DNA from 3 places in the Peribacillus sp. NPDC058075 genome. Region 1 is predicted to be linked to each of the others. Evidence: riboswitches for the same ligand, from Rfam matches in the RefSeq annotation. Region 1 holds a riboswitch; each other region holds the start of a gene.
What was found. A riboswitch is a leader RNA that binds a small molecule or an ion and turns the genes downstream of it on or off. The one in region 1 is predicted to bind preQ1.
Positions count from the first base shown of each region.

Region 2: it holds a riboswitch for preQ1, as region 1 does, so the genes downstream of both, ACFVS1_RS02350 (VUT family protein) here and queF (preQ(1) synthase) in region 1, are expected to answer to the same signal.
Region 3: it holds a riboswitch for preQ1, as region 1 does, so the genes downstream of both, queC (7-cyano-7-deazaguanine synthase QueC) here and queF (preQ(1) synthase) in region 1, are expected to answer to the same signal.

Region 1 covers NZ_JBHVSL010000003.1:245,517-254,117, forward strand. The annotation lists gene ACFVS1_RS21925 (ABC transporter ATP-binding protein) at 1-190, opposite strand, end outside; gene ACFVS1_RS21930 (nitroreductase family protein) at 637-1,197, shown strand; gene ACFVS1_RS21935 (aspartate kinase) at 1,610-2,956, opposite strand; gene queF (preQ(1) synthase) at 3,160-3,660, opposite strand; PreQ1 riboswitch class I at 3,765-3,810, opposite strand; gene ACFVS1_RS21945 (EamA family transporter) at 3,965-4,801, shown strand; gene ACFVS1_RS21950 (BA3454 family stress response protein) at 4,927-5,184, shown strand; gene ACFVS1_RS21955 (YfmQ family protein) at 5,467-5,916, opposite strand; gene qoxD (cytochrome aa3 quinol oxidase subunit IV) at 6,190-6,474, opposite strand; gene qoxC (cytochrome aa3 quinol oxidase subunit III) at 6,476-7,072, opposite strand; gene qoxB (cytochrome aa3 quinol oxidase subunit I) at 7,072-8,601, opposite strand, start outside.
Region 2 covers NZ_JBHVSL010000001.1:454,976-460,623, forward strand. The annotation lists gene ACFVS1_RS02335 (HD domain-containing protein) at 1-952, shown strand, start outside; gene ACFVS1_RS02340 (SRPBCC domain-containing protein) at 1,092-1,532, opposite strand; gene ACFVS1_RS02345 (SRPBCC family protein) at 1,558-2,043, opposite strand; PreQ1 riboswitch class I at 2,305-2,347, shown strand; gene ACFVS1_RS02350 (VUT family protein) at 2,398-2,940, shown strand; gene ACFVS1_RS02355 (hypothetical protein) at 2,962-3,111, shown strand; gene ACFVS1_RS02360 (hypothetical protein) at 3,160-3,348, opposite strand; gene ACFVS1_RS02365 (PadR family transcriptional regulator) at 3,434-3,754, opposite strand; gene ACFVS1_RS02370 (alpha/beta hydrolase) at 4,065-4,811, shown strand; gene ACFVS1_RS02375 (DUF421 domain-containing protein) at 4,927-5,631, opposite strand.
Region 3 covers NZ_JBHVSL010000001.1:444,299-452,899, forward strand. The annotation lists gene ACFVS1_RS02265 (gamma-glutamyltransferase family protein) at 1-737, opposite strand, end outside; gene ACFVS1_RS02270 (CapA family protein) at 812-2,077, opposite strand; gene pgsC (poly-gamma-glutamate biosynthesis protein PgsC) at 2,088-2,537, opposite strand; gene pgsB (poly-gamma-glutamate synthase PgsB) at 2,553-3,734, opposite strand; gene ACFVS1_RS02285 (hypothetical protein) at 4,524-4,739, opposite strand; gene ACFVS1_RS02290 (methyl-accepting chemotaxis protein) at 5,177-5,653, opposite strand; gene ACFVS1_RS02295 (hypothetical protein) at 5,675-5,917, opposite strand; gene ACFVS1_RS02300 (HAMP domain-containing protein) at 5,980-6,828, opposite strand; PreQ1 riboswitch class I at 7,015-7,057, shown strand; gene queC (7-cyano-7-deazaguanine synthase QueC) at 7,113-7,778, shown strand; gene queD (6-carboxytetrahydropterin synthase QueD) at 7,778-8,248, shown strand; gene queE (7-carboxy-7-deazaguanine synthase QueE) at 8,241-8,601, shown strand, end outside.

The sequences.
Region 1 (8,601 bases):
CGGAAAGCCCAACCATGACACTTCCCCATTTAATCACCACCGATAAATCTTTCTGCAAAATGCCATCATCAATTATTTTTGCTATAAACAAAGGTTGTAACAGCTCTACCCCGAGCTCGACAATCATTAAGGATAAAGCAAGAATGATCAAAAGCCAGTACGGCTTAAGAAATGAGGACAATTTTTCCATCTATGACACCTTCGATTCTTCTTATGTAGATAGCATTTTTTTATCCTCTCATTATACATTTTTATACAGATTTTTTAAAAGAATTTAACTGTTTTAAGAGATTGGTAAATATCTTGATTTTTTTTATAAATACCCTTGACAAATAACAGGAAATAAGCGAAAATTCTAATTGATAATGATTTTCAATTTCATTATTGATCTCTGAAATTTGATAAGCAATTACGATATTCTCTTATCGTACCCTTTTGATATTGTACATAGATACAATGTCGCCCCGGCTTCTCTGTGCCTAGTAAAATTATATGCTCATTAGCGAATGCAAGTCACTAGAATATTGCCCCCTCTTTATTCAAGTAATTTATTCACGTTGGAAGCATATTAGGCAGCCGGGGATTATTTTTTTTGAACTATAAACTTACATATATGAATAAAGGAGCAGGATGGTCATGAAACTAGAAGATATCATTAAAGAACGGCGCAGCATCAAACGATTTAAGGACATTCCTGTTCCTATCAATACCATCCAATCATTATTGGAAACTTCAACATGGGCACCGAACCATAAAATGACCCAACCTTGGCGCTTCGTCGTAGTGCAAGGTGATAGCCGCTTAAAACTTGCAGAAGCAACCCGTGCATTCATGGAAGGCAAAGAGAAGGACCCTGAAAAGAAAAAAGCAGCAGGACAGCGAGGATATAATAAACTTATAGATGTACCGATGTTTGTCGCAGTGATCATGGAAGAGAATCCGAATCCCATGACACGTGAAGAAGATTATGCGGCTACAAGTGCCTTGATCCAGAATTTCAGCCTGCTTGCCTGGGAACAGGGAATCGGGATGATATGGGAAACATACGGCATGATACACAGCATGGAGTTTCGTGAAGCTTTAGGCGTGAAACCTGGCGAGAAGATCGTCGGCAGCCTTCACGTTGGCTATCCCGATATGATCCCTGCCCCGCGTCCAAGGAACGCGATCAATCAACTCCTGACCATTATGGACTAATATAAAAGGAAAGCCTCCAAATAGAAGATTGGAGGCTTTCCTTTTATGTTTTATGAGAAACACAATGATTAGCGGGGAAATGTTGATTCCGGTTATCATAATTCCTTAAGGCTGTTTTCGCATACTTTGTTGCTATTTACTGCTATTTACCAAGTAGTGCGGGGCGGGCGGTGAGCCTCCTCGGCGTTAACGCCTGTGGGGTCTCACTTGTCCCGCTGCTCCCGCAGGAGTCTCGCACTTCCGCTCCAATCAACCTTAAATCGTTTTGTTTTAAAAACAACAATCTTTACGAAAAGAGCCTTCCTTAAAGATGATTATATAAATTAAAGAGGAAAACTGCACCTCCCATTGTTAAATGATGTCTGACAATGGAGGTGCAGTTCATTCCAATGAGGTCCCTGTACGCCGATACTCAAAAGAACTCGTGATATAACGCCTGAATTGCCGTCTCTTCGTTATGCCCTTTCACACCGAACATCATGCTTACCTCCGAAGAGCCCTGGTTGATCATCTCAATATTCACCTTAGCTTCGGCCAAGGCTTTTGACGCTCTTGCCGTTGTACCGACATTATGACGCATTCCTTCCCCTACAACCATGATCAAGGCAAGATCATGCTCCACATTCACTTCATCCGCATGAAGCTCTTTCTTGATTCGGGAAATGATTTTCTTCTCGGCTTCACCTTTCATCTGGTCCTGCCTTAGAATTAGCGTCACATCATCGATGCCTGATGGAATATGCTCATATGAAACTCCATAATCTTCAAGAATGTGCAGCAGTTTCCGGCCAAAACCAACTTCCCGGTTCATCAAATATTTGCTAATGTAAATGCTGCAAAATCCTTTATCACTCGCAATTCCAATAACGGGCCCGTTCGTATTATCCCGTGTACTCACAATGCGGGTCCCTTGTGCAGCCGGATTGTTCGTATTCTGGATATGCACAGGTATTCCCGCGCGGAATGCTGGAATCAGCGCCTCATCATGAAATACCGAGAAACCTGCATAAGAAAGCTCACGCATCTCACGATAGGTTAATTCCCGGATTCCCTTCGGATTGGAAACCACATTTGGATTCACCGCGTACACGGCATCCACGTCCGTAAAGTTCTCATACAAATCAGCTTTGACCCCATTCGCAAGAATCGAACCAGTAATATCGGACCCGCTTCTTGAGAAAGTTAACACATCACCATCTAACGTATAACCGAAGAACCCTGGGAATACTACGATTCCAGGCTCATCACGCAGAGCATATAACCGATCATAAGACTCTGGCAGCACCTTGGTAAATCCACCTTCATCCGTTACGAACAAGCCGGCCTTCTTTGGATTTATATACTGCGCCTCTACACCACGGCTTTGGAAATAGCCTGCGACCAGCTTCGCATTATTATCCTCGCCGCTGGCCTTCAAGGCATCCAGATAGCGCTTTGGGTTAGTTTGGTCTGCATGCAGCAGTGCCATTAAATTTTCATGAATTCCAGTGATGACACTCTCGGATATATCCAGCTCTTCAGCAATGCTCGCATAGCGGGATACGACATCTTCTATCAAATGCTCTCCGTTATCCCCGCGCAGCTGCTGTTCCGCAGCTTCAATCAATAAATCCGTCACCTTTATATCATCGGAATTGCGTTTCCCTGGAGCCGAAACGACTACAATCTTTCTCTCTGGATCAGAAACCACAATTTCGAATACCTTCCTCAACTGTTCACCTGACGCAAGTGAACTTCCACCAAACTTTGCAACTTTCATCTCGACATCCCCTATTTTCGTAAATATTCTGTCAAAATCAACTCTCCCTATTATTACGCTTTTTCTCGAAACAATCAAGTGGAAATTCCATTATAGGAGGACATTTGTATTTTTAAAAAGGACAAATCATCAGGACAACTGATCAAGAATGGCTAAAACAAAGAAAAAGACAACGGGCATATGCCCATTGTCTCTCCCATTCTTTAGCGATTATCCACAGTTTCCGGGTATAAGTCATGGTTCATCAAGCGGTAATCCGCCATTTCCTCATACTTCGTACCTGGTTTCCCATAATTCGTGTAAGGGTCGATGGAAATTCCGCCCCTAGGTGTAAACTTGCCCCAGACTTCAATATATTTAGGATCCATCAATTCGATTAAATCATTCATGATGATGTTCATGCAGTCTTCATGGAAATCACCGTGATTGCGGAAGCTGAATAAATAAAGTTTCAAAGACTTGCTCTCCACCATTTTCACACTGGGAATATAGCTGATGTAAATGGTAGCAAAGTCCGGCTGGCCCGTTATCGGACATAAGCTAGTGAATTCCGGGCAATTGAATTTGACGAAATAATCCCGGTTCGGATGCTTGTTATCGAATGACTCAAGGATTTCAGGCGCATAGTCAAATGTATATTTTGTTCCTTGATTCCCAAGCAGTGTGATATCTTTTTTTAATTCTTCTTCTTTTCTTCCAGACATGAAAAGTCCTCCTAATCCCACGTTTCAGGGAGATTCATAAAATGGGCCTCTATATAACAAAAACCATATCTCCTCAAAGATATGGTTGATTCGCGAAAAATATCAAAGCCATAGTTTTTTTAAGAGGGTGATGCTATGAACCTCTCCCGTTTATCGGGAAATATTTTATAATTGTCTTAGTAAATATAAAAAAAAATAGTCAATCTGTCAATGCAACTCTCTTAAAATTGGGTTTGATTCGTTTATATTTTCAGTTTAAAATGGAAAAAGCGGTTCAACCTATTAGAAAGAAGAGAATATACACATGTGGATTTTTGCAGCACTCATCACCAGCTTATGTTTCGGAATCAATAACAGCATTTTCAAATGGAGCAGCGGAAAAGGCTATTCCAAGATACATATCCAATTTTTCTTTTATTTTTCAGCTTTTATTTTGTCCATTGTTTATGGAGTATTTATGGATGGTTTGCAACTGAACTGGCTGTCCATCTTGCTTGGTGCAGCAATTGGCGTACTGAACGCTAATGGTAACATCCAGATGGCAAGCGCCTTTGAAAAAGGGCCGGCAAGCTTGACATCACCATTAATCGCAGCGAATGCAATATTCCCCATACTCTGTGCAGCTTTAATTTTTCACGAACATATTTCTTCCTTGCAGTGGAGTGGAATAGTCTGCATGTTTCTCGCTACATTAGTCATCCAGTATACACCTAACGCCAAAGGTAACCATCAATATATCCCTTGGATCATGCACACATTATTCTCCATCTTATCATTTGGTGTGCTCGGAATTCTAATGACGACATCAACACGTCTTCATTTAAACTCCCTTGATATCTTAGTATCGATGTACGGAGGCGGAATGCTTTATCTTCTTTCGGCTCTGGCCTTTAAAAAAGAAAAAATCAAGCTAAAGGAAGTCAAAATCGGTTCCTTAGTAGGTTTTTTAAGCATGATAGGCTATGGATGTTATTTCTTTGCATTAAACACCGGAATCGCAAGCATCATTTTTCCTGTCGTCAGCCTGAACTGTTTAGTTGTCGTATTCGCTGGATGTTATTTATTCAAGGAAAAACTAAAAACCTATCAAATTGCCGGTGTTCTTGCAGCATTAATCGGTATTATTTTAACCAAAATATGAATATAGTTCGTTTACAAAAATCAACCTGGCTGTCATGTGTACAAGCCAGGTCGTTTTTTATTTAACCGGGAAATGCGGTAGTTTTAAAAAAAATGTTGACACATCCATAAAAATAACAGATAATTTTGAATATTAATTCTTTAGGTTTTACAGCTTTTGAAATGTTTGAAAAATCCTCTGCCACGGGTATTAAAGAAATAGGTACAACCATCTCATTTAATTCTGAATCAAGAAAGGAAAGATGCATAATGGTAAAAGTTACAGTAACAGTTGATTTCCAAGGAAAATCTTATCAAACTAACGTCCTTACTAAACCGGGTACAGATCATGAAGTAATTTTACAACAAGCCCTTCATCAAGTTGAAAAGCAATGGAAAGCATAAAAAAGCAGGCATCGCAATAGATACCTGCTTTTTTATTACCATTAAATCATATCCAAAATATTTTTCATATGCACGATGAAAGACCCTCTTGCAGCAATTCCCTCCTACTAAAAAACACAAAGACACTAACATTCAGTCGTCAGTTTGTGTACGTTAACCTCTGAATAACAAGTAATTTAAAATTTTATTTAAATGAAAACAGCACCTAAATGAAATGGGATTATACAATAAAAGACTTATAAAAAAAGACGGTCTTTTAAGGACCGTCTTTTTAATGTTCTTTTAAACTAAATTTCTTATTAATGGCATGGAACGTTCTTGGAGGTTATCGGAAAACAGACTATAAGAAATGACTTTCTTTTTGAACTGTTTAACTACATCCACGCGGTCATTGTAAATGTACACAAATAACTTAACATCCATTTTGCCTTTTTTAGTATCAATGACTAATGGAGTCCCACTGTCCTCTGGATGTAAAAACAATTGCTCGTTACCCGGGAATATATGATTTTTCTTCAGAAATCTGGCGTTATTAAAATGATTAATAACTTGAATTTTTTCATCACCTTCCAAACGTTTTCCGTCAAAGGATACGATCGCATTCCCGCCACTAATTTCTGAGTGTATTTTAAATTTGCTGATAATCCAATTAACAGCATCGGTTGGAAGACAGGAAACCAATATTTTTAACAAACTCAAGATTATTGTCAAAATCAAAACCGGCAATGTCAATTCATCATCTCCGCTACATTTTTAAATTAATTCTTTCCTATCTACCTTATTATATCAATATGGCTGGCAGTTTTTCTTAGAAAATGTGTCCGTTCTATTAACGTTTTACTTTGGTAAAACATTGTACTTAAACAAAATTTCCCCTTTATAAATATAATGTTCCGAATTGGTTATACTAAACAAAATGCATCCAAATCCTTCTTAACAAATTTATACTTATTAATATACAAAAAAACTGGGCGTCATCAAGACACCCAGCTTTTCCGGAATCGATTATTGATATCCCCAAATCATTGTTAGCATTGTACCGAAAATTGTAACCAATGCAACGAACAATCCGTAATAAACGTTTGTGTAAATCGATGCTTTATCTTCAGACTCTCCCGCATGCATGAACATAACAAATTGAAGTGCTGCTTGCATGAAAGCTGTAACAAGTAGGATGATCACAGCCATTTTAAGTGAGAGATCAAACACAATAACTGATAGTGCGACCAAAGTCAGGACTAGCGAAAAAGCAAATCCCATAACTTGGCCCCGTGGGAATAATTCTTTCATATTACATCATTCCTTTCAGGTAGACGAAACTGAAGATGAAAATCCAGACAACGTCCAAGAAATGCCAGTAAAGTGAAAAGATGAAAGCTTTGTTTGTTGTCTGTGGAGTCATACCGCGTTTTTTAATCTGTATGACGATGAAGGTTCCCCAGAATAAACCAAGTGTAACGTGAGCTCCATGCGTACCTAGTAATGTAAACAAACTAGATAAGAAAGCACTTGTTTGAATGGTTGCTCCTTCATGAACATACTCCACGAATTCATAAATTTCGACTCCCAAGAAGCCTAAACCAAGAATAAGGGTGATAATGAAGAAACCAATCGTTGCCTTCTGTCTGCCAAGTCTCATTGCATTGATTCCAAGACCTATGGTAAAACTACTGGTTAAAAGAAAGATTGTTTGAAACATTAGTGTTGGGACTTTAAAAAGATGTTCCCCTGTTGGACCATTTCCAGTACCACCAACTAAGACAAAATAAGTGGCGAACAGTGTAGCGAAAAGAGCTATTTCTGCTCCTAGGAAAATCCAGAATCCAAAAATCTTTAAGCGATTTTCTTCCGTGCTATATTCTAGTGGCAGCGAGTTATCTATTTTCATTACTTAGCACCTCGCAATTTATTTTCAGTTTCTTCGATCTCTTCAACAGAGATATAACGTCCGTGATCTTTTTCGAATGAACGGTGAATCATACAAGCAAAGATACCGATCGTTGCAATGATTGCAATGATCCACATGCTGAATACCAATGCAAAGCCCCAAACGAAGAAGATACAGCTCATGATAAACGGCACGCCACTGTTATTTGGCATATGAATCTTTTCTACTTTACCGCTAAATAATTTAAAGCCTTTTTTCTTTGAATCCCAGAATGCTTCTGTAGAATCAACTGTTGGCACAATTGCAAAGTTATATTCAGGGATTGGTGTATGTGTAGCCCACTCTAGAGAACGTGCATCCCATGGATCGTTTGAGATATTTCTTGACGCATAACGAGTACTCCAATAGATATTGTACACAATAAGTGCAAAACCTATTGCTAAACCAATCGCTCCAACGAAAGAAAGCATATTCAATGGACCATATCCTGTTGCTTCAGAGTACGTATACATACGACGTGCCTGCCCATCTAAACCAGTGATGAACATCGGGAAGAATGTTACATTAAAGCCAACTATAATGAACCAGAACGACCATTTTCCAATTTTTTCGCTCAACATGAAGCCGAACATTTTTGGCCACCAGTACGTAAAACCGGCAAGTACGGCAAATACAGTACCAGGGATTAAAACGTAATGGAAGTGAGCTACTAAGAACATTGTATTATGGTATTGGTAGTCAGCACTTGCCATGGCAAGCATAACCCCTGTTACCCCACCGAGCGTGAAAATCGGAATGAAAGCTAAAGAGTATAGCATTGGAACGGTAAACACGATTTTACCTTTCCAAAGTGTGAACAACCAGTTGAAGATCTTAACACCAGTCGGGACGGCAATCGCCATCGTGGTAATCGAGAAGATGCCATTAACCATTGCACCGTGGCCCATTGTATAGAAATGGTGAGCCCATACAATGAAAGATAGTGTAGAGATAGCCACCATGGAGATAACCATGGAATTATACCCGTACAGGTTACGACGTGCAAATGTCGAAATGATTTCACTGTAAATACCGAAAGCTGGAAGAATAACTATATAAACTTCAGGATGTCCCCAAACCCAGAACAAGTTTGCCCAAAGCATATCGCTGCCGCCATTGGCCATCGTAAAGAATTGAGTTCCGAATAGACGATCCATTGTCATCAACGCAAGTGCCACTGTCAATACAGGGAAAGCGAAAACGATAATGAAGTTTGTAATCAAGATAGACCATGTGAACATTGGCATTTTCATTAAGTTCAGGCCAGGTGCTCTCATTTTCAAGATGGTTACGATAAAGTTGATACCAGTCATTAATGTACCAATACCAGCGATTTGAAGTGAAATCGCGTAATAGTTCGAACCGACTGATTCACTGAAATCGTTACTTGCCAGCGGGAAGTAAGATGTCCAACCTGCATCAGGAGAACCACCGACTACGAAAGAGATGTTAAATAGCATTGCCCCCATGAAGAATAACCAGAAGCTTAC
Region 2 (5,648 bases), on a different contig from region 1:
CTATGGGGAACACATTGTAGAGGGAGTTCTGGAAGAACTGATAGTAAGCAAACCGGTCCAAAGATTGAAGGGGATACATCAAGGCGGGGCAAGTTATTTAGTTAATGAGAAGTGGAATGTCACACGATTTGAGCATTCAATTGGTGTAATGCTTTTAATAAAAACGCTTGGAGGTTCATTAGAGGAACAAATTGCGGGCTTGCTGCATGACGTATCCCACACTGCATTTTCACATGTCATTGATTTTGTTCTGGATTGTAAGGATGAAGATTATCATGAAAAGATATATGATCAAGTCATAACGGAATCCGAAATCCCATTTATGCTGAAGGAATATGGATATCATTGTAAAGTCATTTTTCAATCAAAATGGGAATTGCTTGAACAGCCAGCACCTGAGTTATGTGCCGATCGCGTAGATTATACTCTCCGGGATATGTATCAATATGGACATATCACAATCGAAGCCATTAAAGAATTTCTAGAACATGTAATCATAATAAATGGAAGGATGTATCTGGATAATATTGAATCGGCGGAATGGTTTGTGAAAACGTATTACAGCGAAGTTATTGATTTTTTCATGAACCCACTTAATATATATGGCTACGATATCTTGGCAAAGACCCTGAAAGTGGCTTTAGCTAAAAAGCTGATCAGCCTTGATGACTTACTCGGTACAGATGAAGAAGTCATGTCCTTGTTAAGCTTCACTGAAGACCATGAAGTTCAAAGCCTGTTAAAACGAATCCATGGTAACGTAAAGGTGAAAGAAGATCAAGTGGAATACGATATACATCTGAAAAATAAAATGCGTATGATAGATCCTTCCGTCATTCAAGGAACCCAATTAGTAAGAGCATCCAGTTTATCAGAAAAAGTAAAGAAAATGGGAATGGAAGCCTATAAAAAAGCTTCAAAGGGCATGTATCTCAAAGTGATTTCCGATTGATTTTGTGTCAACCTTGAGTTTTTTCTCGTAAACATCTAAGTATCCTCCCGTATAAAATTAGTTGATTTAGACAATCGACATCTAGGAAGGAGCTAGAATAACGGATACCTTATACATCTGAACCAGCACCCTTTAATCATTAAAAAACTAATGAGGCTCTCAAAGTAGTAACGCCGTTTTCCAAATAACCCTTTAAACAGGTCAATGTATAAACCCAACCTTCCTTTTGTCCGATCATTTTGTTTATTATTTCAGGATCGTCTTCACTCAATCCTGATTCGTTTACTTCAATAATTGTACTCGTATTATCCAACGTTTTTAGTGTAATGGTAACAATCGTTTCTTGATTATTTCCACCCCACGCAAACACGATTTTCCTATTTTCCTCGACTTCCACTACATTAATAACCACCTCAGCATCGTATTCGTTGTATCTCAATGTAAGTGTCCTGCCTTGTTCCCATCTTTCTGAACTGGATGAGAACCAGAAATTCCCGATTTTTTCAGGATTCACTATGGCTTCAAACACTTCATTAGCTGGCTTGATTATCTTAAATTTCGTAATTATTTGGGTATCCATACTTCCACTCTCTTTCGATTTGTTTTTATTGTTTTCCACTTTCCCAATCTACTGATATGGGCGGCAGGGTCCGTCCAGTTTCAAGCAAGCTCTTCAGGTTACTCAGAATAGCTGGCCATCCATTATTCAAGCCTTCAAAGGTATTGTCATCATATACGACATCTGTCTCCAAAAGCTCCTCGTGCCTAACGGTTAACTTTACAACTGAATCATCCATTTTCTGTAATTCAAAAGTGACCCGGGTAGGCTGCTCGCGAGGTGTTTCGTCTCCTGCCATGTTCCATGTAAACGAGAGCAGGTGCAGCGGCTCACACTTAAGTACATACCCGTGATCAGTAATCCGCCCATCTTCGAGTAAATATTTTACGCTTGATCCTTCTTGCCAGTCAGACTGTACATGCAATCCAAAGTGGTATTTCTTCGTGACTTCACCACTCGTCAAGGCTTCCCAAAGCTTCTCTGGTGTGGTTGCGATATAAATAGGATAAACAAACGTAGTTTTTTTCATCATTCTTTTTCCTCCTCGCGTTTATTCCTCATATCAAGTTCGCAGCATATCTCTACCAATGATTGTCCGCTTTTCATATACGACCGGTCAAGCAGTTTTCTACGACAGAAATCGGCAAAGTCATTGCATTGAAGAAGATTTGAAGTGCATTACTAATATCAAACGAATATACGCGGATACATATTAAAATTGACCATATGGAAACTTCTTGATTTCCAATCGTTTTCAAGCTACGATAAATAAGGAAAATGATAATCCGCTCGGGCGGAAGAGGTTCTAGCTACCCTCTCAAAAAAACTAAGGAGAACAGTGCTCTTTCTTAGGGTGCTGTTTTTTCTGTATAAGGAGAATTAAGAAATGTTAAGAATTTTATTGTATTTAGTATCCATCATCACGGCGAATGTGGTTACAGCAGCTTTTGCGCCATTACATTTTGGCATGTTCATCATTCCGATGGGTACTTTGCTCATCGGGGGAACCTTCATCTTTCGAGATCTGGTCCAGAATAAATTCGGCCGCACGAAGACCTATATATGTATCGTCACTGCACTTATTCTATCTGCGTGTGTATCATTTTTATTAGGAGATACGTTATTGATTGTATTTGCTTCCGCATTATCGTTCGTGGTCGCAGAAACAGCGGACACGGAAATCTATACCCGCTTAAAGCTCCCGATGAGTTGGAGGGTGTTTTATAGCGGAATCGTTGGAGGGTTTTTCGATTCGGTAATATTTGTCGTAATTGGTCTAAGTCCATTGGGTGCCAATATATTACCATGGGAAGCAGTACCCGCTGCGGTCATCGGCCAAATCATCGTGAAAACCATCATTCAGTCAATAGGTGCCGTACTTTTGGGACGAATCAATGTAGAACTGGAGAAACGAGTAGTCTCCAGTTAAATGGCAGGAGGGATGCACTACATGGATGGAACAAAAAAAGAAAAAGATAAATGCTATTGTCTCGAGGCGTTTCGTGAAAAATACGGCCCGCATGTTCAAGGGGAATGTATGAAGCTCTCCTGCGCCAATTATCGTAAGCATAAAGGAATAGACAAAAAAGGACCAAATTAGGTCCTTTTTTTTGCGTAAACGGAGTAACTCACTAGAAAACGAGCAAACTCATGTGTGCAATGCAAACTCACTAGTAAACGGTGCGAAATCATGAATGCAGCATGAATTCACGAGTAAATTGCCTAAACTCACGAGTAAAAGTGCAAAACTCACGAGTAAAACAGCAAAATTCACGAGTAAAACAGCAAAATTCACGAGTAAAAGTACGAAATTCACGAGTAAACGGTGCGAAATCATGAATGCCGCACAAACTCACGAGTAAACATAAAAAAAAGCTTCCTGCACCGTTTATTAAATGGGGCTAGGAAGCTTTGTATTTTGTTTAGAAGTGCTCTGTGCTTTTCCGAACTAGTTTTTCGAGGGTGAAAAAGCATTCTCGTTTCCGCTCAAGTTCGGTTTGTCCATTTTCGGTGACATGATAATATTTCCTGCGGCCTGACTCGGACTCTTTCCAATGGCCTTTTATGAATTCTTTTTTTTCTAACCGTTTAAGGGCGGGGTAGAGGGTGCCTTCACTTATTTGATATTTGCCCATGCTCATTTCCTTCAAGATCTTCGTGATTTCATAGCCGTATAGCTTTTTTTGTGAAAGAAGTGAAAGCAAAAGGAGGTCAATGCTTCCCTTCATTAATTCTTTATCCAAATAAAATCTCCTCCTTTTCATTTTTAAAGTGTAATACGTTGTACATCGTATCACAAGGTGCATTTTACTTTTCTAAAAAAAAATGGTTAAATGACGATTGCTAAATAAATTTAATCATAGTAAAATGTGCTTCGGAACGGATGAGTTGTGAAGAGTGTGGTAAGGATATTATATACATGATTTAATTGTTTTAATGAAAATACGGAATAGGATAGAAGATTCCCTACTCAAGGGGTATTAATTGATTTTTTTTCGAAAATCATTTAGATTCTATTTATCAACAAGAGCAAAGAAAGAAGGTCCTAGATAGATGAAAGTGAAAGCACCTGAGCCATTCACATATATTGGTGGAAAGAGAGCTGTTCTTTTACTTCACGGGTTTACCGGAAGTACAGGAGATATGAAAAAATTAGGGAAATACTTGAATGATCTCGACTATACTTGCCATGGACCTCTTTATAGAGGGCATGGAGTGTCTGGTGAGGAATTAGTTAAGACTGGTCCAAAGGAATGGTGGGAAGATGTAGTTAATGGCTATAAATTCCTTAAAGAAGAAGGCTATGAGGAAATTGCAGTTGTAGGAATTTCTTTAGGAGGAGTTTTCTCATTAAAAGTGGGAATTGAATTGCCTGTAATAGGGGTAGTTTCAATGTGCGCTCCGACGCAAGGGAAAAGTATCGATCGACAAAAGAACCGCTTGCTCAATTATGCACAGGCTTATAAGAAGTTTGAGGGCAAAGGCGCAGACCAAATTGCTGCTGAAGTGAAGCTGCTGGAGGAAGAGCCTATGCCTCAACTGAAAGATGTGCTGAATATTATAAATGAGACAGGTGAAAATTTAGATTTAATCACATCACCCACTCTTGTTTTACAAGGGCGCTTGGATGATCCCGATTATACGGAGAGTGCTACAGCGATTTTCAATGAAGTCGATACGCAGCATAAACACTTGATATGGTATGAAAATTCAGGCCATATTATCACATTGGGTAAGGAACGTGAGCAGGTGTATGAAGATGTGTATAAGTTCTTAAATACATTGAACTGGTCGGAATAATAAGCGGGTTTATAAATTCCCCTTTAAGTTAAACGTGTAAATTGCCTGCATTCATATGTAGGCTTTACACAATGCTTGAGGGGATTTTATTTTGGCTGAAAAGTGTTTTTTGCATCTATTTGTAGAAAAAGACCTTTAAGTTATCGTTATTATCAAGAGTAGCCAATAAAATATCGTTCACATCGGCATTATATGTTCTTTTGATTCTGTTTTTAAGCCATGCTTCGTCTTTGCCGCCCCGATTTAATTCTTTAGAATCGATCTTCCCTTCTTTAATAATCGTTTTAGGAAAAGTGAAGGCATTTGTTGCTAGGTGCATATCTGCTGGGGTGACAGCTTCATATTGAGGATATAAGAACAATGAAATGGTGCCACTCGGTTCCCATAGTGCGAGAGATACTTTTTGAATATCTTCGACTTTTTCTTTTCTTAATTCCGATAATAAAAAATCGATGGAGATTCGGGCCCTTGCTAAGCTTTTGTAAATGATTTGTCCATTTTCGATAAGTGGAAAGGGGGCAGAGTCAAAAAACCTTCGGATTTTGCCCCACTTAAGACCCGTAAACACACTAATTATATATAAAATAACTAAAACAGAGGTCGTAATCATTGATCCCTTCAAACCTAACTGTTCATCTGACAAAGGGTGGGCAAGAATGTTTCCAATAATTAATGCCATGATGAAATCAAGTGATCTTAACTGGGAAATGGACCGTTGCCCCATCAATTTAACCGAAAAAAGTAAGAAGAAGAAGGATATAATGGCTCTTAACGTCCACTGGATTGCAGTAAGAGTTTCCTGGCTATTAAAAAAGTCCACAAAAAATTCACGTCCTT
Region 3 (8,601 bases), on a different contig from region 1:
ACCGGCTTACGTTCTTTCACCTCATAGCGTTTTAAATCCATCAAGTCGATATCTGATTCTCTTTTAATATCCCGCGCTATTTCCCCTTTATAAAAACCATCAGGACCTTCCTTTTGAATCTGCTTCAATGTTTCAGCAAGTCTTTCTTGGACGAGAGTTTTGCCTGGCTCCATGGCATCACCATCTGGATAAAAAAGAGAAGTCGCATCGGAAGATATCCTTGGCTGTGCTGCTTCTAAGCGTGATGATAACGATTCGTTGACTTCAAATCCATCTTCAGCCAAATCTATCGCCGGCTGAAGAAGATCCTCCATCGGTACACTCCCATACTTATCACTTATAACCTGCATGCCGGCCACTAAGCCTGGAATCCCTGTATCGTGTCTTGAACTTGGGTCTTCCGGAGAGGATTCACGATAATCGATAAAATTGGGATCGCCGGATTCCGGGGCAATCAGCATACCGCCGCCGCCGCCGACGCCAGATCCATAAGGTTCAACTACACCTAATACATAAGATACGGCAATGGCGGCATCCGCCGCCGTTCCGCCGTTTTCCAATATATCCATCCCGACATCTATTGCGATTGGGTTTGAAGAACTGACCCCATATGATTGTTCCGTTTTACTCTCTATCGGATCATTCGTGTCAGAAATAGGGGGTGTCTTCGAACATCCAGCAATATACATGAGCATGCTAAGGGATATGAGTACTTTTCCCGTCATACGGTTAATCATCGGTTGTTCCCCCTTTTCGTTGAGCTTCTAAGTTGTGTGTCTTCATTCTTCAAATAGTAGTAACAAAGCGTTCCTTACTGAATGGGTTGCGTGTCCAGTTGTTTAGCCTGTGCTGCTTTTTTCTCTTGAGCTGCTTTCTTTTCCATTGCTGCCTTTTCCTCTAGTTCACGTTGTGCCTTATGGTCGATTACCTTTTTGTGATTCAAGGTAATCTCGATGCGATCTTCTTTTTTCGACCACTGGACTTTTTCACTCGTTTCCTTCGTCAACTGTCGGTAAACACGTGATTTGTCGATTGAAGAGGCAGCTGGCCTTGGTGTTGCTTCTTCAATTTGCAGTGGTACAACATCGATTGTAGCTTTTCCGTCTTCCGCTAAATGGTATTGAACCATGGCTGAATCTTTCGTGCGTGTCCAGCCTTGATCGAATATGAAATTTCCTAAGCTATAGAAAATGATTCCATCTTTATACACATCAAACGATTGAAGCACGTGGGGGTGATGGCCGATGATGATGTCAGCGCCCGCATCGATGATACCTTTAGCCAAGTCTTTTTGTCGATCGGTTGTTGATGTTGAATACTCTTGTCCCCAGTGCATATTCACGACAACCAAGTCTGCGTTGCCTTGCTTGGCATATTTTGCTTTGCCGATCATTTCAAATAATAAATCAGGATTGGAGTTCAATAGTCCAGCTTTACCATTTTTTGACACGTTATCCTTACCGTAAACATCTGTGAAGCCAAGTGTTGCGACACGTATGCCATTAACATCCGCATAGTCGATGCTGTTTTTTGCTTCCGCGGTGTTCGATCCAACACCTACATAGTGCATATCTGCACTTTTGAATTCATCAATCGTGTCAAGAAGTCCTTGTTCTTCATAGTCCATCATATGGTTATTGGCCAAAGACACCACAGAGAAGCCAGCATTTTTAACGGCTTCCACACCACTAGTGTTTGAGTTTAACCGGATGGGCGTATCTGCTTCCTTATAGTTAGATACCTCTTCTTTTAAAGCGGGATGTTCATAATTCCCACTGACATAATCCGAATTGGCAAAATAGGGCTTCATATACCGGAAGAGGTAATCATACCCGTGCCTTTCCGTCACTTCTTCAACATAACGTCCCATCATCACATCACCGACCATTGTCATCGTCAATGGTTGATCGGAATTTAATTCGACTGTTTTCACTTCCTCAGCCCGTCCGATCCATGTGGTAAGAACTAAAGCAATTAGTAATATAGGTAGTATGATTCCAGTGTATTTAAGATTCTTTTTCTTCGTGCGTTTAATAAAGATAAGTGTTTTTTCTTTTGCATTTAAAGTCCGTTTCATTTTTTGCACCTCAGAATAGGTAGTACACGTTCATTAAACCGAATGTTAAGCCGGATAATAAAAGCGTGCTGCCAAGTGTCAATGGCATTCCTTGTCTTTGTATGGTATTCGCTATCAATCCAGGTACGATTATACCGATTCCCCGAAACTCGAATATTTCAAAGGGCATGACAGGGTAGACTAAGTCCAACAGGAGCTTCAAGCAAATCCCGGTCACCATCATGGCGGCGAATTTTCTTCTTCCATATAAAATCACCCATCTTGAAAGGCCGTGAGTGACGATTAAATAAGTGACGACACTGATGATCAAGATGGTCAGCATGATTTCCCATTGATCAAATACTAATGCCAAGTAACCTGGCACGATAAGTCCTGCGGGTACGACACCCGTCTTTTCTGAAAATATAAGGCTAAGCGTTACTCCCAGTACTAGGGCTACATATAAATCCGATCCAAACATTAAGGTTCCTCCTACTTAACTTGCTTTTTGCTTTGTTTTAGATTTCATGAATGCTTCTATTAATGGTTCCGCTGCACCGTGAATATTCCCGACACCGTAGACGATGCGATTTTTCATCAATGGGCGGAGACGGGCCACGATTTCTTCAGTTGACCAGTTTTCTAAATCCCAATATTCTTTAGTATCCAATTTCCCTTGCTCGAATACCCTTGTAATCGGTGACGTGGTTTCACCAATGGCAATGACGATTTCAGATTTTATGTAAGGCAATACATCTCTAGCAAACTGCTCGGTACGGTCCACACGGTCGGCACGGCAATTCATGATGACGATAGGAGGTTCTGTGCTGTATCCGAACGTATTGACACGTTCCCATATGTTCAGCGTCGATGACGCGTCATTTGCAGCAAAGCCATTGACAAAGAAAGTTGGCTGGATGGGATCTCCGAATTTGGTAATCCGCATGGCACCTGGATCGGGATGCGCATTCAACATGCCGCGAAAAGCCGTTTTTTCATCAATGCCCAATGCTTCAGCAACGGCCAAGGCCAGTGATGCATTATCCGGAAATACCATATAGTCAAATTCACGCAGGAAATCTTCCGATATTCTGGAATTGTCTGCAACGATCACTTTTGTGTTGCGTTCTTTGGCAATTTGCTTGAAAAAGTCCAAATATTCACTTTCGATGGTTATTAAGTGACCATTATGGGGAATGGTAGCAGTGAAGGCTTCAGCAACCTCATCCAAAGTCGGTCCCATGACATCCATATGGTCTTCCAATACATTCACGATGACCCCAATGTTTGCTTGGATCATTTTGTTTTGGAAGATTAGTTGATAGTCAGGCTGTACGGCCATGCACTCACAAACCAGTGCTTCCGTGCCTAAGTCGGCAACTTCTTTAACTACACGCCGTTGTTCTCCTATATTGGGTCCTTCAGGGCGGCGTACAATCGGTTTTTCCTTGTCGGTAAACCAATAGATCATTCTTGCTGATGTTCCGGTTGTTTTACCTACTGTTTTGTATTTAGCTTCCTGGATCACACCTGTAATAAGGCGCGTTACAGTCGATTTCCCTCGAATCCCATTCACATTCACACGTACCGGGATGGAGTCGAGACGCTTCTGATGGCGTTTTTGTTCAAAAATGCCATAGCCAAGCAAAAAGATCGCACAAATAAATATTGGTGCCATTTTTTAACCTCTCTTTTTTGAAATATTTGATTTACTGAATACACACTACATGATTTTAAACTTAATAGGCAAGAGTCAATTATTCTATTGCAATATAGTTATTCTCATCTTTTTCAAATAAATGTATATTGGAGTGTAATAGTATCTAATGGATTAAATTGTTTCATGAGTACAAAGATATGTCTGGAAATCAAGGGAATCCTCGGTTTATTTACACTAAATTATGGGAAGTTAAATAAAAACCCATTTTGGTCAGAATCAAAATAGATTCATGAGCATTTAAACCTAATTCGTAATGGCTATATTTGAATAATAATTGTTTTTGAAAAGTGAGGTTTATTACAGTTTGTTAATTGTTTATACCCATTGTTTTACATAAACGTAACAATTTTTATGCATTTGTCATTCAATGTGAAATATTGCATCTAACGACTCAATTAGTTGAACTCTTTTGAATATGGATAAAGATGAGTAAAAGAACACATCTCTTTTTTTTGATATTTTCCGGTTTTTTCCTTAGGTAATACCCATTGGGTCTATCATTGATCCTTTACCTAAAACATGAAATAAACTAAAGTTAACCCATTTTTTTAAAAAATACCTAGTTTCTTCTATAGATATAGTGTTTATAGAAGAATGAAAAATAAAAAAAGCTCAGAAGCATTTCTGAGCTTTCGGCTTATATATTGTAAATGAATGGAATGGTCACGAATCTCGATTCATCCTGGAGATTTAACGTTTGTGGCTCTTGAGCTGCAGCCTGGGTAGCTGATTATGGAAGGAATCAAGTTAACTGGATTTCTTTCTGTCAGAAATTTCAAGGTTGGAGCCCTTTTTACCGCCATCAATCACATAAAGTCTAGGAGCTAATCTCCTTCTTTTTCTTTGATTGTCAGGATTCATCTTCATATAATTTTCGTATTCTTTGCGAAAGAATTCTTCGGTTTCCCGTTCCAGTGCTTTTCTTTCGTTATAATCTGTTATGAATTTGAAAAAACGTTTCATATGAATTCCTCCTTATGGGGTTAAAAGGTCTTAGTTTAATAGTAACATATCATTAGTGGAATTTAACCTTTTTATAAAAAAATGGAGTGAGAATCGTGTTTTTGTGTGAATTAAGTTGTGAACGGTTTGATTCGAGAAAGCATGCAATGGAACCTTCCTGGGTATATGTTCCCGTGCATGGTGTTGAAAGGAAATGTCGGGATTTGCAGTAGCAGATATTGGAAGTGGTGAGTATTTTAGTTAAAATATTCCTTTAATCAATTATACACTAAATATTCTGAAAACAAAGGAAAATATTCACTTCCGGCTTCTGCTGATAGATTTGTTTTTTATGATTTATTATTGTGTATAGTTATTTATTCCCCGAATATGCGAAAATGAAACAACCTTATAATTGAAGGAAAAGCAATTTCCCCCTATTCGGGAAATTGCTAGTGTCATAATTGGAACTTCTTAACCTGTTCAGTGAGCTGTTCTGCCGAAGATGCAAGTTCACTGGCATGATTCGTGATTTCATCCATCGAAGAGCTGGATTGCTGAGCGGAGGCGGAGACTTGTTCGATTCCTGCCGCGGACTCTTCAGAAACGGCTGCGATATCTTCAATAGCCTGATTGATTTTTTGGCCATTTGTGGAGATATAGTTCAATTCGTTTGTTATATGCTGAATTTTCATTTCCATATTCCCGACAGAATGATTGATTGTTTCAAAGGTTCGGCCTGTGAGCGTGATTTGTTTCGTGCCTTCATCCACTTGTGTATAACCATCTTCCAGGGAGTGGACGACCATTTTTGAACCTGTTTGAATGGCGGAGACAATATTGGTGATATCCCCAACGGAGTGTGTGACCTCTTCAGCGAGTTTCCGCACTTCATCGGCGACGACGGCAAAGCCCTTGCCATGTTCCACCAGCACGAGCAGGTTCTATGGCTGCATTCAACGTATACCCTTGATGACCAAGCTGCGAAATTGCTGTGATTGAGAATCGAGCCCTTTCACTTGCTCTACGGCATTTTTGACAATGCCATCAATACTTTGCATCTGTTGGACCGAACTGCGCATTAAAGTGGTGCCCTCCTTGGTCAGGGAAAGGATTTCGGTTGAACTTTTAGCTACATCCACCCCTTCTAGGTGGGCAAGCTTAATCCTGCCGGTGAAATCATCCATGATGCGAACCATTTCAGATGCCGGTTGGCTTGTGACTCCGAACCTTTCGAAAGTTCATACATCGTACTCGCTATCTATTTGCTGCCCTGTTGCCCTTCATTTGCTGATTGAGTCAGATCTTCGCTTTGGTTGGAAACAGAGTGCGAAACAATGAGCATTTTTTCGATCGTATCACGAAGGTGTTTCTGCATTTGATTGGCGGATACCGTTAGTTCGCCCATTTCATCATTTGACTTTTGCTCCAGGGGCTCATGATTCAGCTCTCCAGCAGCCACCATTTTCATCCTATCCCTGATTTTAAGGAGGGGGGTGGTAATGAGGTTGGCAGTAACAACCGCAAGGACTAGGCCGATAAGGACTGCCGCAATGGATATGATGATACTTGTCGTCTTAACCGATTTCCCGCTGGCGATGACGGTTTCACCTGAAGCGACAATCAATTCCTCCCGTTCCGAAGCAAGTTCCTTGAAACCCTCCATTACTTCATTGCTTATTGGCGCCACTTCATTTTTGAGTATCTCTTTAGTGCGTTCTTCATTTCCATTTTCATATTGTGGAAACACCCGGTCTACAATCATCGTCCTCCAATCCACGCTTTTCTCGATCAATTCCTTCGCTTTATCAGAATCACTTAAGGCAAGGAGATCCTCCTGGATGACCTGGCTTTCTTCAGTATATTGTAAGAACCCTTCTTTATAGCTCTCGTCTCCATAAAGAATATAGGCTCGGGCGTCTGCGGTTCTTTGTGCTAGATTGTATAGCAGCTTTTCGTCTTGGATAAGAAGCGGAAGTTCCTTTTCGATGATATCCTGGGAATATACCAGTGACTTGTTGCTGGTATAGATGTTGAATGCTCCTAAGATAACACATAAAGATATGATGAGTGAAAATGCCACCAATACCTTTGCTTTAATGCTTTTCAAATTATTGGACCCCTTTATTGATATTTTATTCACACTGTTTTCTCGGATAAATAAAAAGGATATTTAAGCAAAGAAAAGTTAACCAAATTTTCCATCAGATCTAATGTTCTCTTAATATAAACATCTTGATTTATTATCGTTTTCAAGTTAATATTGACTTGGAAAAATATAATGTTCCGCATTAAGGCGGAAGAGGTTCTAGCTACCCTCTCAAAAAAACTAAGGAGAAACAGTGCTCTATTCTTAGGGTGCTGTTTTTTTCCGTAAAAAGGAGTTTTATAGAAATGAAGAAGAAAGAAAAGGCAGTGGTTGTGTTTAGCGGAGGTCAGGACAGTACGACGTGCTTATTCTGGGCGATGGAGAGATTTGAGGAAGTGGAAGCGGTGACGTTTGATTATAATCAGCGGCATAGCTTGGAAATCGAATGTGCTCAAAACATTGCAAAGGAATTGGGCATAAACCATCATATCCTTGACATGTCGCTGCTGAACCAACTGGCACCAAATGCGCTGACGAGAAGTGATATTGCGGTGGCGGACGGAGAAGAAGGGGAATTGCCGTCGACGTTCGTACCAGGGAGGAATTTGCTGTTCCTTTCGTTTGCCGGAGTGCTGGCGAGTCAGATTGGAGCTAAACACATTGTCACCGGTGTCTGTGAAACGGATTTCAGCGGATATCCGGACTGCCGCGATGTATTCATTAAATCATTGAATGTGACTTTGAACTTGTCGATGGACCAGTCATTCGTGATTGATACGCCGCTAATGTGGCTTAATAAAGAGGAAACATGGGAGCTAGCGGATCAGCTAGGCGCGTTCGACTTTGTCCGCGAAAAGACCCTGACTTGCTATAACGGAATCATCTCCGACGGCTGTGGAGAATGTCCGGCATGTAAACTGCGGAAAAAAGGACTGGATGATTATGTAAGCAGACGGAAGGTGCTTTCATGATGTACGGTTTTACTATAGTGGATAAACTCCAAAAAATAGATGAAGATATTCAGCGCAGCCAATTGAAGTATACAAACAAGAGGGTTCTCGTGAGTAAGGAATTCACCTTTGATGCGGCACACCATCTGCATGATTATGAAGGGAAATGCAAGAACCTGCATGGCCACACGTATAAGGTCATTTTCGGATTAAGCGGGTATACAGATTCACGCGGGTTGATGATAGATTTTGGGGACATCAAGGATATATGGAAAAATGAAATTGAAATCCACCTGGATCACCGCTATTTGAATGAAACCCTGCCGCTCATGAATACAACAGCTGAAAATATGGTTGTCTGGATTTATGAAAAAATGGCCGAATCCCTTTCATTAAAAGAATATGAGGGTGCTAGAGTCGAGTTTGTCCGACTGTACGAAACGCCGACAAGCTATGCCGAAGCCAGACGGGAGTGGATGGAAAGTGAGTAAACTCCCGGTTATGGAAATCTTCGGGCCGACCATCCAAGGAGAGGGAATGGTCATTGGCCAAAAAACCATGTTCGTTCGGACGGCAGGCTGTGATTATTCATGTGCCTGGTGTGATTCCGCATTTACTTGGGATGGCACCGGTAAGGAAGATACCGTCCAGATGACGGCTAGAGAAATATGGGATGAGCTGAAGCGTATAGGGGGTTCCGGTTTTTCCTTCGTGACGATATCGGGAGGAAACCCGGCTCTGCTGAAAAACCTAAACGGCTTGATAGCGATCTTACATGAAAATAAAATGAAAATAGGTGTCGAAACCCAAGGGAGCCGATGGCAGGATTGGTTTCTCGATATTG